DNA from 2 places in the Metabacillus sp. YM-086 genome. Region 2 is predicted to be linked to the other one. Evidence: riboswitches for the same ligand, from Rfam matches in the RefSeq annotation. Region 2 holds a riboswitch; the other holds the start of a gene.
The links. A riboswitch is a leader RNA that binds a small molecule or an ion and turns the genes downstream of it on or off. The one in region 2 is predicted to bind thiamine pyrophosphate.

Region 1 (5,250 bases), on a different contig from region 2:
TCAGTAAATGATCTCATTCCATCGCCCTCTTGTTCAAAATTAACCATAGATAAACTATTCAATTTTAAATACTTTTTTATTTTACTATTAATCATTGAATATTTGAAGGTATTAAAGGAGAAAAAGAAGAAAAGATGTATCTTGAGGTGACTTATGAATAAAAAAATACTAGAAACATTAAAGAAAATAGAAAAAGAGCAAAATATTACAATTTTATATGCCTGCGAATCTGGAAGCAGAGCATGGAATATGAATACATCTTTTAGTGATTTTGATGTTCGATTTATTTATAAACGAGAAATGAACTGGTACTTACAGCTGATAGAAGGAAAGAATACCTTTGAGTATTCTACAAAAGATAACGAGGAATATGTTGGGTGGGATATAAAAAAAGCTCTGCAACTACTTTTGAAATCTAATCCAACATTGCTAGAGTGGATTTATTCTCCGATCATCTATCATAATCACCCTTCTTTTAGAAAAGAAATAAGAAAACTATCCAAACTTTCTTTTTCCCCAGTTTCCGTTCTACATCACTATTTAAGCATGGCTAAAAGAAATCATCATTCTTTATTTGAAACGAATAAATCAAAAACAAAACTATATTTAAATGTAATAAAACCGATTGCATGCTGTATGTGGATTGTTAATCATCATGAGTTTCCGGAAATAGGGAAGGAATGGATCTTCGAGGAATGTTCAAAGGATCGTAGTGTACGGACTGAAATCAACAGATTAATCGATTGTAAAAAAAATGATCAACATGATTTTCATTCGGAAATTCTTGATGACTATATTCATTCCTCCCTAGAGAGTCTTGATCAAGTAAAAAAAGAATTCCAAACACTTAAGACCATATTACACGACCCATTTAATGAATTTTTTGTAACGCTCATACAAGAAAAATAAGCATTTATATGTATAGAGAGCTCTTGATCTATTAAGTGGAGCTCTCATCCCCTATCATCCCGCAGAATTCCCTTTTTTCTTTACATTCGGAACATTATGATAGAAATAATTATATTCATTTTTAAGTTCGGTTAGCGTCATCTTATTCATAACCTGACCATTATAAACACCAATTGCAAGTAGTTTTTGAGAGTAATAATTTCTTTGTTCCTCAAGTGCAGTTTGTAACATTTTGCTCATAGCACTCATCTCCATATTTAATAATTTTACATTTCTTACTTTACCTCAAAAATATTATGTGACGATTAATATAATGTTAAGATTTTCTTTCGAGTTATTAAGATTGTATTAATTTGATTAAATTCTTAAAAATTTGTCGAGAATAGTTTCAACACTTTAAGGAGTTGAAACTTGTGAAAATAAAGGTTATAGCAAAAAAGGCAGATCATTTGAGAACAACAGTTTTCTACCTTAACCAAGATGAACCGAAGGCTCAGCAATTATACATGGCAATCTTAAAAAACGAGAAAATTGATATTCTAACAATTTACAATTCTGAAACAAATCAGTATGAAGAGGTAACTTCAATATTTCCACTCACCTTTTTAAGCCTTCTTTCCCAACAAATCCTTATGCAGCTCAATAATGTGTTTCCTCACGGTTCCTATAAAGAATTCATAGGTTGAATATTTAATTTCTAATGAAACAGACAATACTCAGTATATTCTAACGATTTATAAATCCCTTGCGTTTATCCTATTTTATCCTCATCTAAAAGAAGATTCAGTTTCACTGTAAGTATTCCTAACACCTTTTTTATAACTCTATATTTTTATGTCAGATTTTCTAACAAAACAAAAGCCATTCCTTACATAACAGGATATACTTGTAAAAAGAATGTTTTAAGGGGTGGAGCAATGAATCACCAAGACCGCTCATACAAGGATAAAAAGGTAATCTCAATTGGGACTGTCAGTGAGTTGACTGGATTAACGTTGAGACAAATTAGATATTATGAAGAAAGAAAACTAATTGCTCCATATCGGAATGAACGAGGAACTAGAAAATATTCATTCTCTGATATTGAGACACTAATGGACATTGCAGATAAACGAGAGGACGGTGTACAAACAACTGAAATTTTAAAAGAAATGAGATTAAAAGAAAGACAACGTGAAAGTGAAGCTGATGTTAGAAAAAAAATGCTACAAGGTCAGTTGAATGCACAATTTAGGTTTGGGCGTGGCAGGAATTAATCATTATCGCTGCAGTGAGCACATCATCTATTGCTGCAGCGATAAATTTTAGCGCCCCTGAATAAACAAGCCAGCTGATATTTCCCCTATTCTCCTATTCCACTTTGGTTAACCCCACTTTTTCCGTTATTTTCAAAAAATTATACATAAAATAGCGTATTTCCCTATTTACAATTGGAAGAAATAACCGATAATAGATTTAATAGGACTTTTCACCACCTATATATGTAAATTGCGAGGTGTTCAGTGTGAAATCACTAGATGCAGTAATAGAAGAATACCGAAAAAGAATGTTTTCAATCGCCAAAGAAGATGGAATTAGTGCACAACGAACATTGGTTGCCAGTCAAAACTTAGATGAAATATTAAATATTGAAATGAATAAAAATAATCCTTTACCTGTTAATAAGAAAAAATAAATTTAGCTTTCTGTAAAATACACCATTTCATAAGGTTTTGGTGTATTTTTTTCTATTATTGACACAATGATAAATACATGAGGAAGTGATACTATGGATCAGAAAATTATTTGGCTTAGTAAAGGTAAACCATCTACACTTGAACATAAAGGAAAAGAATTTCGTTCAGGGATATGTAAAAGTCAAGTTGAAACACTAGAGGTTAAATCAAGCCATATTGTAGACGATGATGTAGCTAACCACGAGTACCACGGAGGGGCTGAACGTGTCATTTGTGTTTATCCCTTCGAACATTATGAAATTTGGGAGAACCTTTACAAACAACCATTACCAAAGGCCGCTTTTGGAGAAAACCTAACCGTTTCAGGAATGAAAGAAACAGATGTATGTATAGGTGATATTTATCAAATTGGTGAAGCTGTAGTTCAAGTTTCACAAGGACGATTTCCTTGTTCAACGATTAACAAGTATACAAATATCAACACATTATTAAATAAGATCGTTGAACATGGTTACACGGGCTATTTCTTTCGTGTTTTAGAGGAAGGACAAATCTCGTCAAATTCAAGCATTAAACGGTTAAAAAAACATCCTAAAGAGATTTCAGTTGCAGCCATTCATAATACATTTTTCCATCATAAAGATGATCTACCTCAAGTTGAAAAGATCTTATCTCTTAGTGAACTGTCTGAAGAATGGCATGTCCGTATGAAGAAGCTCCGTCGACAATTGATGAAAAAATAAAGGTACTTCAACTCCTCTTATTATTCAAAAAATTCTGTTGACTACATGGATAATTATGTTATGATTATAACTGATTTTAATTAAATTACCAATTTCTACTAGGGGAGTCCATTAGCTTGGACTGAGAGAGGAACGCGTTTGAAGTTCTTTGACCCTTCGAACCTGATCTGGATGATACCAGCGTAGGGAAGTAGCGACATTTGTAAAGGGATAAGCGCGCATCTTTTTACATTTTACCTACACCTATTGAACGGGTTCTGAACTTCAGAACCCGTTTTTATTTTTGCCTTCCGCTGATGTTTCAATCGATCACTTTCATTTTCAAGGAGGAGAAAGTATGAAGATTACAATTAAACAGCCATTTCCCGGAAGTAAAAAAGTTTATGTTCAAGGCAGTAATTCTGACATTCAAGTTCCTGTAAGAGAAATTACTCAGAGTGTAACGAAGAATACATATGGCGAAGAAGTGAATCCACCTGTTCGAGTTTATGATACGAGTGGACCATACACTGATATAAGTGCTGAAATTGATATTCGAAAGGGATTACCAAGAGCGAGAGAAAAATGGATCCTTGATCGTAATGATGTTAAGCGATACGAAGGACGAGAAATTAAGCCCGAAGATAATGGATATAAAGCTTCTAGTAAACATTCAAACTTAGAGATTTTTCCCTCTAATCAAATTCATCCATTGGTGGCAAAAGACGGTAAACGCGTAACACAGCTTTATTATGCTAGAAATGGGATTATAACACCCGAAATGGAGTATATTGCTATTCGAGAGCAGATGGACCCCGAATATGTACGTGAAGAAGTTGCATCAGGCCGGGCTATTATTCCAGCTAATATTAATCATCCCGAAACAGAACCAATGATTATAGGGAAAAACTTTCACGTTAAGATTAATGCTAATATCGGAAATTCTGCTGTTTCCTCTTCTATCGAAGAAGAAGTTGAAAAAATGACATGGGCAACTAGATGGGGAGCAGACACGATCATGGACCTTTCAACAGGGAAAAATATTCATACAACCCGTGAATGGATTATCCGAAATTCTCCTGTTCCTGTTGGTACTGTCCCTATTTATCAAGCACTGGAAAAAGTGAATGGAATTGCTGAAGATTTAACATGGGAAGTTTATCGTGACACGCTTATTGAACAGGCAGAACAGGGGGTAGATTATTTTACTATACATGCTGGAGTTCTTCTTAGATATATCCCGTTAACAGCTAAGCGGACCACTGGAATTGTATCTAGAGGTGGCTCCATTTTAGCGCAATGGTGTTTAGCTCATCACAAAGAAAATTTCTTATATACTCACTTCCATGATATCTGTGAAATTCTATCAAAATATGATATTTCCATTTCTTTAGGTGATGGATTAAGACCAGGCTCTATCGCCGATGCAAATGATGAAGCTCAATTTGCTGAGCTGGAGACTCTTGGTGAATTAACAGAGATCGCATGGAATTACGATGTTCAAGTGATGATTGAAGGCCCTGGTCATGTTCCAATGCATCTTATAAAAGAGAATGTTGAAAAGCAGCAGGAGATTTGTAAAGAAGCTCCATTTTACACGTTAGGTCCTTTAACTACTGATATTGCTCCAGGCTATGATCACATAACTTCTGCTATAGGTGCTGCGATGATTGGTTGGTTCGGAACAGCCATGCTTTGCTATGTAACACCAAAGGAGCATTTAGGTTTACCAAATAAAGAAGATGTTCGAGAAGGTGTAATTGCCTACAAAATTGCAGCACATGCTGCAGATTTAGCAAAAGGTCATCCTGGTGCTCAAAACAGAGATGATGCTCTTTCAAAGGCACGCTTCGAATTTAGGTGGCATGATCAGTTTAATCTTTCCTTAGATCCGGAAAGAGCAAGAGAATACCATGATGAAACTTTACCTGCTGAAGGGGCAA
Region 2 (5,250 bases):
CACTTTAGATTGCTCAATAATAAATGATAGATTAAGAGGATTTAGAAGTCCCTGACCAGAGCCAATTGGAGATGCTCCCGGCATAATAGCATGAACACCTAACTCTTCTAATCTTCTAGCAAGCACAACATCATCTGATGTGTATGGTAAAACGATAAAGCCCTCTTCTAAAAGCATTTCACTTGCTTTTAACGTTTCAACTGGGTCTGGTAATAATGAACGATCACAGCCAATAACCTCAACCTTAATCATGTCACATAAGCCTGATGCTTTTGCTAGTTTCGCAATTCTTACTGCTTCTTCAGCTGTTTTAGCTCCTGCTGTATTTGGTAGCAGTGTATATTTTGAAACATCTAATTGCTCTAAAAAATTAGGTTGTGATTCTTCGAAAATATTCATTCGGCGCACCGCAAACGTTAAGATCTCCGCTTCTGATTGGGCAACTGCTTCCTTTTGAATGTCAAATGAAGGGTATTTTCCTGTACCTAATAATAATCTTGATTGAAATGTTTTATCTGCAATTTTTAACATAAAATCATCCTCCTCCTACAAAATGAACTAACTCAATTTCATCACCATTTGAAATGATTGTGTTTTCATATTGATCTTTTAAAACAATCTCGCGGTTATGCTCAACAATAACAAGACGATCTTCCAGCTTGTAAAACGCCAGTAAATGCTGAATTGTTTTAACTTCTTGATTTAATTCAACCTGTTCACCATTTAATTTAATGCTCATGAAATCACCTCGTTGTTTGAGTAAGCTTTCTCGTTAAAGAAAAAGCATGAATATACTCTTCGTTTTGCTTTCTTTTTAAAATAAGATCTCTGACCATTGTTCCTGTTTTAGGAGCAAGCAGAATTCCATTTCGGTAATGTCCTGTTGCAAAGTAGATGTTCTCATCCTCAGGATGCTGTCCAATATATGGCTTTCCATCATCAGATTGTGGCCTTAACCCAGCCCAAGTATCGAGCAGCTTAGCGGATGTAATACTTGGCATCATCGGCGTCACTTTTTCAATCAGTGACTGAATTCCTCCAAGTGATGGTGTTGTACTCCAATCATCCTCAATCATTGTGGCTCCTACAACAAACCTTCCATCACCCTTTGGAACGATATAACAATGGTCATAGAAAAGAGTCTTTTCGAGATCTAAATGATCCCCTTGAACGGAAAGACATTCACCCTTAACCGGCCTCATATTGACCTCAAGTCCTAATTGTTTAAAAAAGTGTCCACTCCATACTCCATTTGCGATAACTACTTTGCTACAAAGATAATCCCCTTGTGGTGTTGATAACGTATACTCATTTGTAGCTGTTTTCTTAACAGAATGAACGGGTCTATTTTCTTTAAATGTTGCTCCTAGTAAGCTAGCAGATTTCGTGAAAGCCGCACATACATGTGTAGGAGAAACGTGGCCATCTTCAGGAATATAAAGCGCTCCTACGATCGAATCAGACACATGTGGTTCACCTTGTAAAACTGTTTCTTTCGTGTGCCATTCTAAAGTTTCATAATCTTCTACAGCTTTCTTCAAAACTCTCGCTTCATTTTCTGTCATTGCTAGCTTATACATGCCTTTATCAACTAGTTGAATATTAATCTGTGATAATTCTGACAGCTCATCACGTAAGATGTGATAGTGTCTTTGACTTTCCTTCGCAAACTGAAAAAAAGCATCATTATTTTCCAATTCGGAATTTGCCCCAAGCATTCCAGCAGCTGCACATGTTGCACCTGTACCACCTTTATGGCTATCTAATACAAGAACGGAGATTCCCTCTTTTGCAAGCTGATAGGCAATTGACTGCCCAATTATACCGCCGCCAACAATTCCAACATCATATTGTTTTTGCATGGTAACCCCCCTCTTTTAAATTGGTTAAAGCTGCAATTGGGTCACTGCTCGCTATAACATAGGACATAACAGCAACACCATGAACACTTACGTTTTTAAGCAACTTAATTGTGCTAGGAGTAATGCCTCCTATCGCAATAACTGGAATTGTCATGTGCTCACAAATTTCAGCTAATTGTTCTACACCTCTTGGAGGTAATGCTGCTTTTGAATTTGTTTCAAAGATGTGACCAAATAACAAGTAATCAGCCCCCGCTTCTTCACATCGTAGAGCTTCTTCTAGCGAATGGACAGACCGTCCAATTCTTACGTGCGAATCAAAAGCTCTTACTACCTCAACAGGAAGGCCGTGTCCTGGTAAATGAACATTAGGGATATTATGTAATAAAGCAACATCAAGTCGATCATTGATCACAAGCTTTTCCTTCGGTACACCCCGCTGAAGCAAATTTGACACAAGTAACATGATGTCTGAAGCCGTTTTCTGTTTTTCCCGGATATGAATATAATCCACATCTTGATGGAGCATCGTAAGTTTCACTGTTAATTCATTTACCGTTTGCTTGCCATCTGTAATGACATGAAATTCCACTTTTTTTCACCTTGATTCTTAAATAGTAAAGTTTTATAGGACGCAAAAAACCACTTTCCTATAGGAAAGTGGTTTACATACACAAAAAACCATGATGTATCCACTTCCCTACGCTGGTATCATCCAGATCAGGTTATAAGGGTCTTAAAGTCACACTTTAATCTCAGCCTCTATTTAAGGCTCCCCTAGCGGTTGTTTCTCTCGTATTTACTTATTTCTATCATACCAAATGTTTGGAAACTTTCAAGAGTAAGATACCCTGATGTTTTTTAATTGATAAAATTATATCAATTCCAACTCATGTTTAAGTTCATTTACATATTCTCTAGAGCCCGTCACAATTAGACGATCTCCTAATTTCAGGTCTGTATCTCCATGTGGAACAATTGAATCTTTGCCTCTGAAAATACGGACAAAAATAATGTCTCCTGTAAACGGAAAGTTTCGTAGCAGGATGTTATCGTATTTTGCATTATTTAAGTTAATTTGATATAGAGTTGTTTCCTGATTTGTTAAGATTCTCATAACACTTGGTGCTTCAATTAAAGCACGAAGCATCGTTTTTGTTGAAAGAAGTGTAGAGAAAATATCAATACCCTCATCCTTTAATTGACTTGCTAAATCAGGTGATGCCACACTAGCAATCACTCGATCAACTTGCTCTTTTTTTGCAAATAAGGCAATATCGGCATTTCGTTGTTCATCACCAGTAGCTACAACAATTAAGTCTACATCAAAAGCGTTTTGATCTTTTAATGTTTCAACCTGAAAATCATCAATTTCTCTAATCTCAAACAATGATTCAGAGATTTGTTTATCAATTTTATCTTGTTGAATATGATAAACCGTTGTTTCATAAAGATCTTGGTTTAGCTCTCTTGTAACTGGCAGTGACATTTGATTGGCACCAATAAAGGCAACCTTGATTTTGGTTGGTTTTCCTTCGCTTTTTGGAAAAAGCTTTTTAAAGAAAATCGGAGTTACTATACTCGTAATAACAGCAACTAAAATAAGCGCACCTGACATTTCAGCTGTGATAATCTCCATTCTTTCCCCAATCGTCGCAGCTGCAATGACAAGAGAAAGCGTAGATGTTAAGAGAAAACCAGCTGCAAGTGTTGTTTTGCCATCGTACCATCTTTTCAAATAATAAACAGGTAAAATCTTAGAAATCAGAAGTGCGATAAATAATAATGGAATAAGCAGGAAGATTTTTGGATCTTTAAACAAAGCCCAAATATCTAAATCAACTCCAACCATTACAAAGAAAATGGGAATAAGAAATCCATATCCGAAAGAATCAAGCTTTTGAACCATTTCTTTGTTAGGAGATAATAGCGAAACTAGCACACCTGCTAAAAAGGCTCCTAAAATATTTTCGGCACCAATTGTTTCGGAAATCGCCACTAATAAAATAATTAACGTAAAAACAGCTCGTGTCCCAATTTGAATCGTCCCTTTTGACATTGTTTCGATGAATGAACGATTCATAAATGTTTTTCCTAAGAAATAGAGCCCAACACCTGCTCCAAATAGAACTAATAACAACCATGTATTGTTGTCTCCACCACCATAAATGGAAGCAAAAACAGCAAGAAGCACCATTGTGACTAAGTCGGCGATAACAGCCACAAGTAAAATAATTTGACCAATATTGGATTTCATAATTCCTGCATCTTTTAATGTAGGTACTACTACTCCTAGAGAAATAGTCGAAATAATTAAGGTCATTAAAAACGCGTTATCCATTAACCCGATCCATACAAAGATGTAGGATAATAATAAGGATAGAGCAAAAATCCCAACAAATATGATGAGTGATACGAAAAACGCATTAGGTGCATCTTTACCAGAAGGAAGCTTCTCCTTTTTCTTTCCTCCTGCAAAAGCTGTAAAGTCTATTTCAAGACCACTAAGAAACATTAAGAAAATAAATCCAAGCATTGATAATGTCTCAAGCCACATATCCTGGTGGACAACATCAAAACCACTTTTTCCAATAATTAACCCAACGATAATTTCGGCTACGACGACTGGCATAAAGTTTAGCTTTAATCGATGTAGCAAAATAGGGGTTAGAAATGCTGCGAGAATAACAATAACTAATGAAGTTACAGATGCTCCATGCATCGTATCCCTCCTTTATCTTAAATTCAGTAATTATAAAAGGTAAAAAATCTAGCGAAGAATGTATATCTTCTATCATATACAAGCTAGAACATAACTTGTAACAATATGCTCTAAGCTGGAATCTAGTTAAATTAAATATTGCATAAACAAAGTCGCCATACCAAAATAAATTAAAATACTAATAATATCATTTATAGTTGTAATAAAAGGACCAGATGCAACAGCCGGATCCACCTTCAATTTATGCATAATTAATGGAATAAAGGCACCAGAAATCGTCGCTACAGTTAGTGTAGCCAATATTGAGATCCCTACTAGTGCACCTAGAAATAAGTCACCTTGCCATACAAAAACAACAACAGTCACAACAACACCACAAATGGCCCCTGTTATTAAACCTGTACCTGCCTCCCGAACAATCATCTTACTAAGATTTTGATCTTCAGTATCACCAAGTGAAATTCTTCTAACAGCAACGGCTAAAGCCTGTGTTCCTGTGTTTCCTGCCATACCGGCAATTAAAGGGATAAACACGGCTAAAATAGCAACCTTCTCTAATGTTGCTTCAAATCGACCAATTAAACTTGCTGTAAACATTCCAAGAAATAATAATATAATTAACCACGGCAACCTTTTTTTGGCAGCAGAAAACGGCCCTCTATCAGT

Region 1: it holds a riboswitch for thiamine pyrophosphate, as region 2 does, so the genes downstream of both, thiC (phosphomethylpyrimidine synthase ThiC) here and ACEWK1_RS06100 (thiamine phosphate synthase) in region 2, are expected to answer to the same signal.

What each region holds. Positions count from the first base shown of each region.
Region 1 is NZ_JBLUOI010000002.1:14,880-20,129, reverse strand. Features, by position in the region: gene ACEWK1_RS01035 (MarR family winged helix-turn-helix transcriptional regulator) at 1-17, opposite strand, end outside; gene ACEWK1_RS01030 (DNA polymerase beta superfamily protein) at 154-909, shown strand; gene ACEWK1_RS01025 (Fur-regulated basic protein FbpA) at 964-1,149, opposite strand; gene ACEWK1_RS01020 (hypothetical protein) at 1,323-1,595, shown strand; gene ACEWK1_RS01015 (MerR family transcriptional regulator) at 1,827-2,165, shown strand; gene ACEWK1_RS01010 (aspartyl-phosphate phosphatase Spo0E family protein) at 2,414-2,584, shown strand; gene ACEWK1_RS01005 (MOSC domain-containing protein) at 2,678-3,328, shown strand; TPP riboswitch at 3,419-3,534, shown strand; gene thiC (phosphomethylpyrimidine synthase ThiC) at 3,666-5,250, shown strand, end outside.
Region 2 is NZ_JBLUOI010000009.1:44,056-49,305, forward strand. Features, by position in the region: gene ACEWK1_RS06085 (thiazole synthase) at 1-531, opposite strand, end outside; gene thiS (sulfur carrier protein ThiS) at 536-739, opposite strand; gene thiO (glycine oxidase ThiO) at 744-1,862, opposite strand; gene ACEWK1_RS06100 (thiamine phosphate synthase) at 1,846-2,454, opposite strand; TPP riboswitch at 2,543-2,651, opposite strand; gene ACEWK1_RS06105 (monovalent cation:proton antiporter family protein) at 2,737-4,584, opposite strand; gene mgtE (magnesium transporter) at 4,711-5,250, opposite strand, start outside.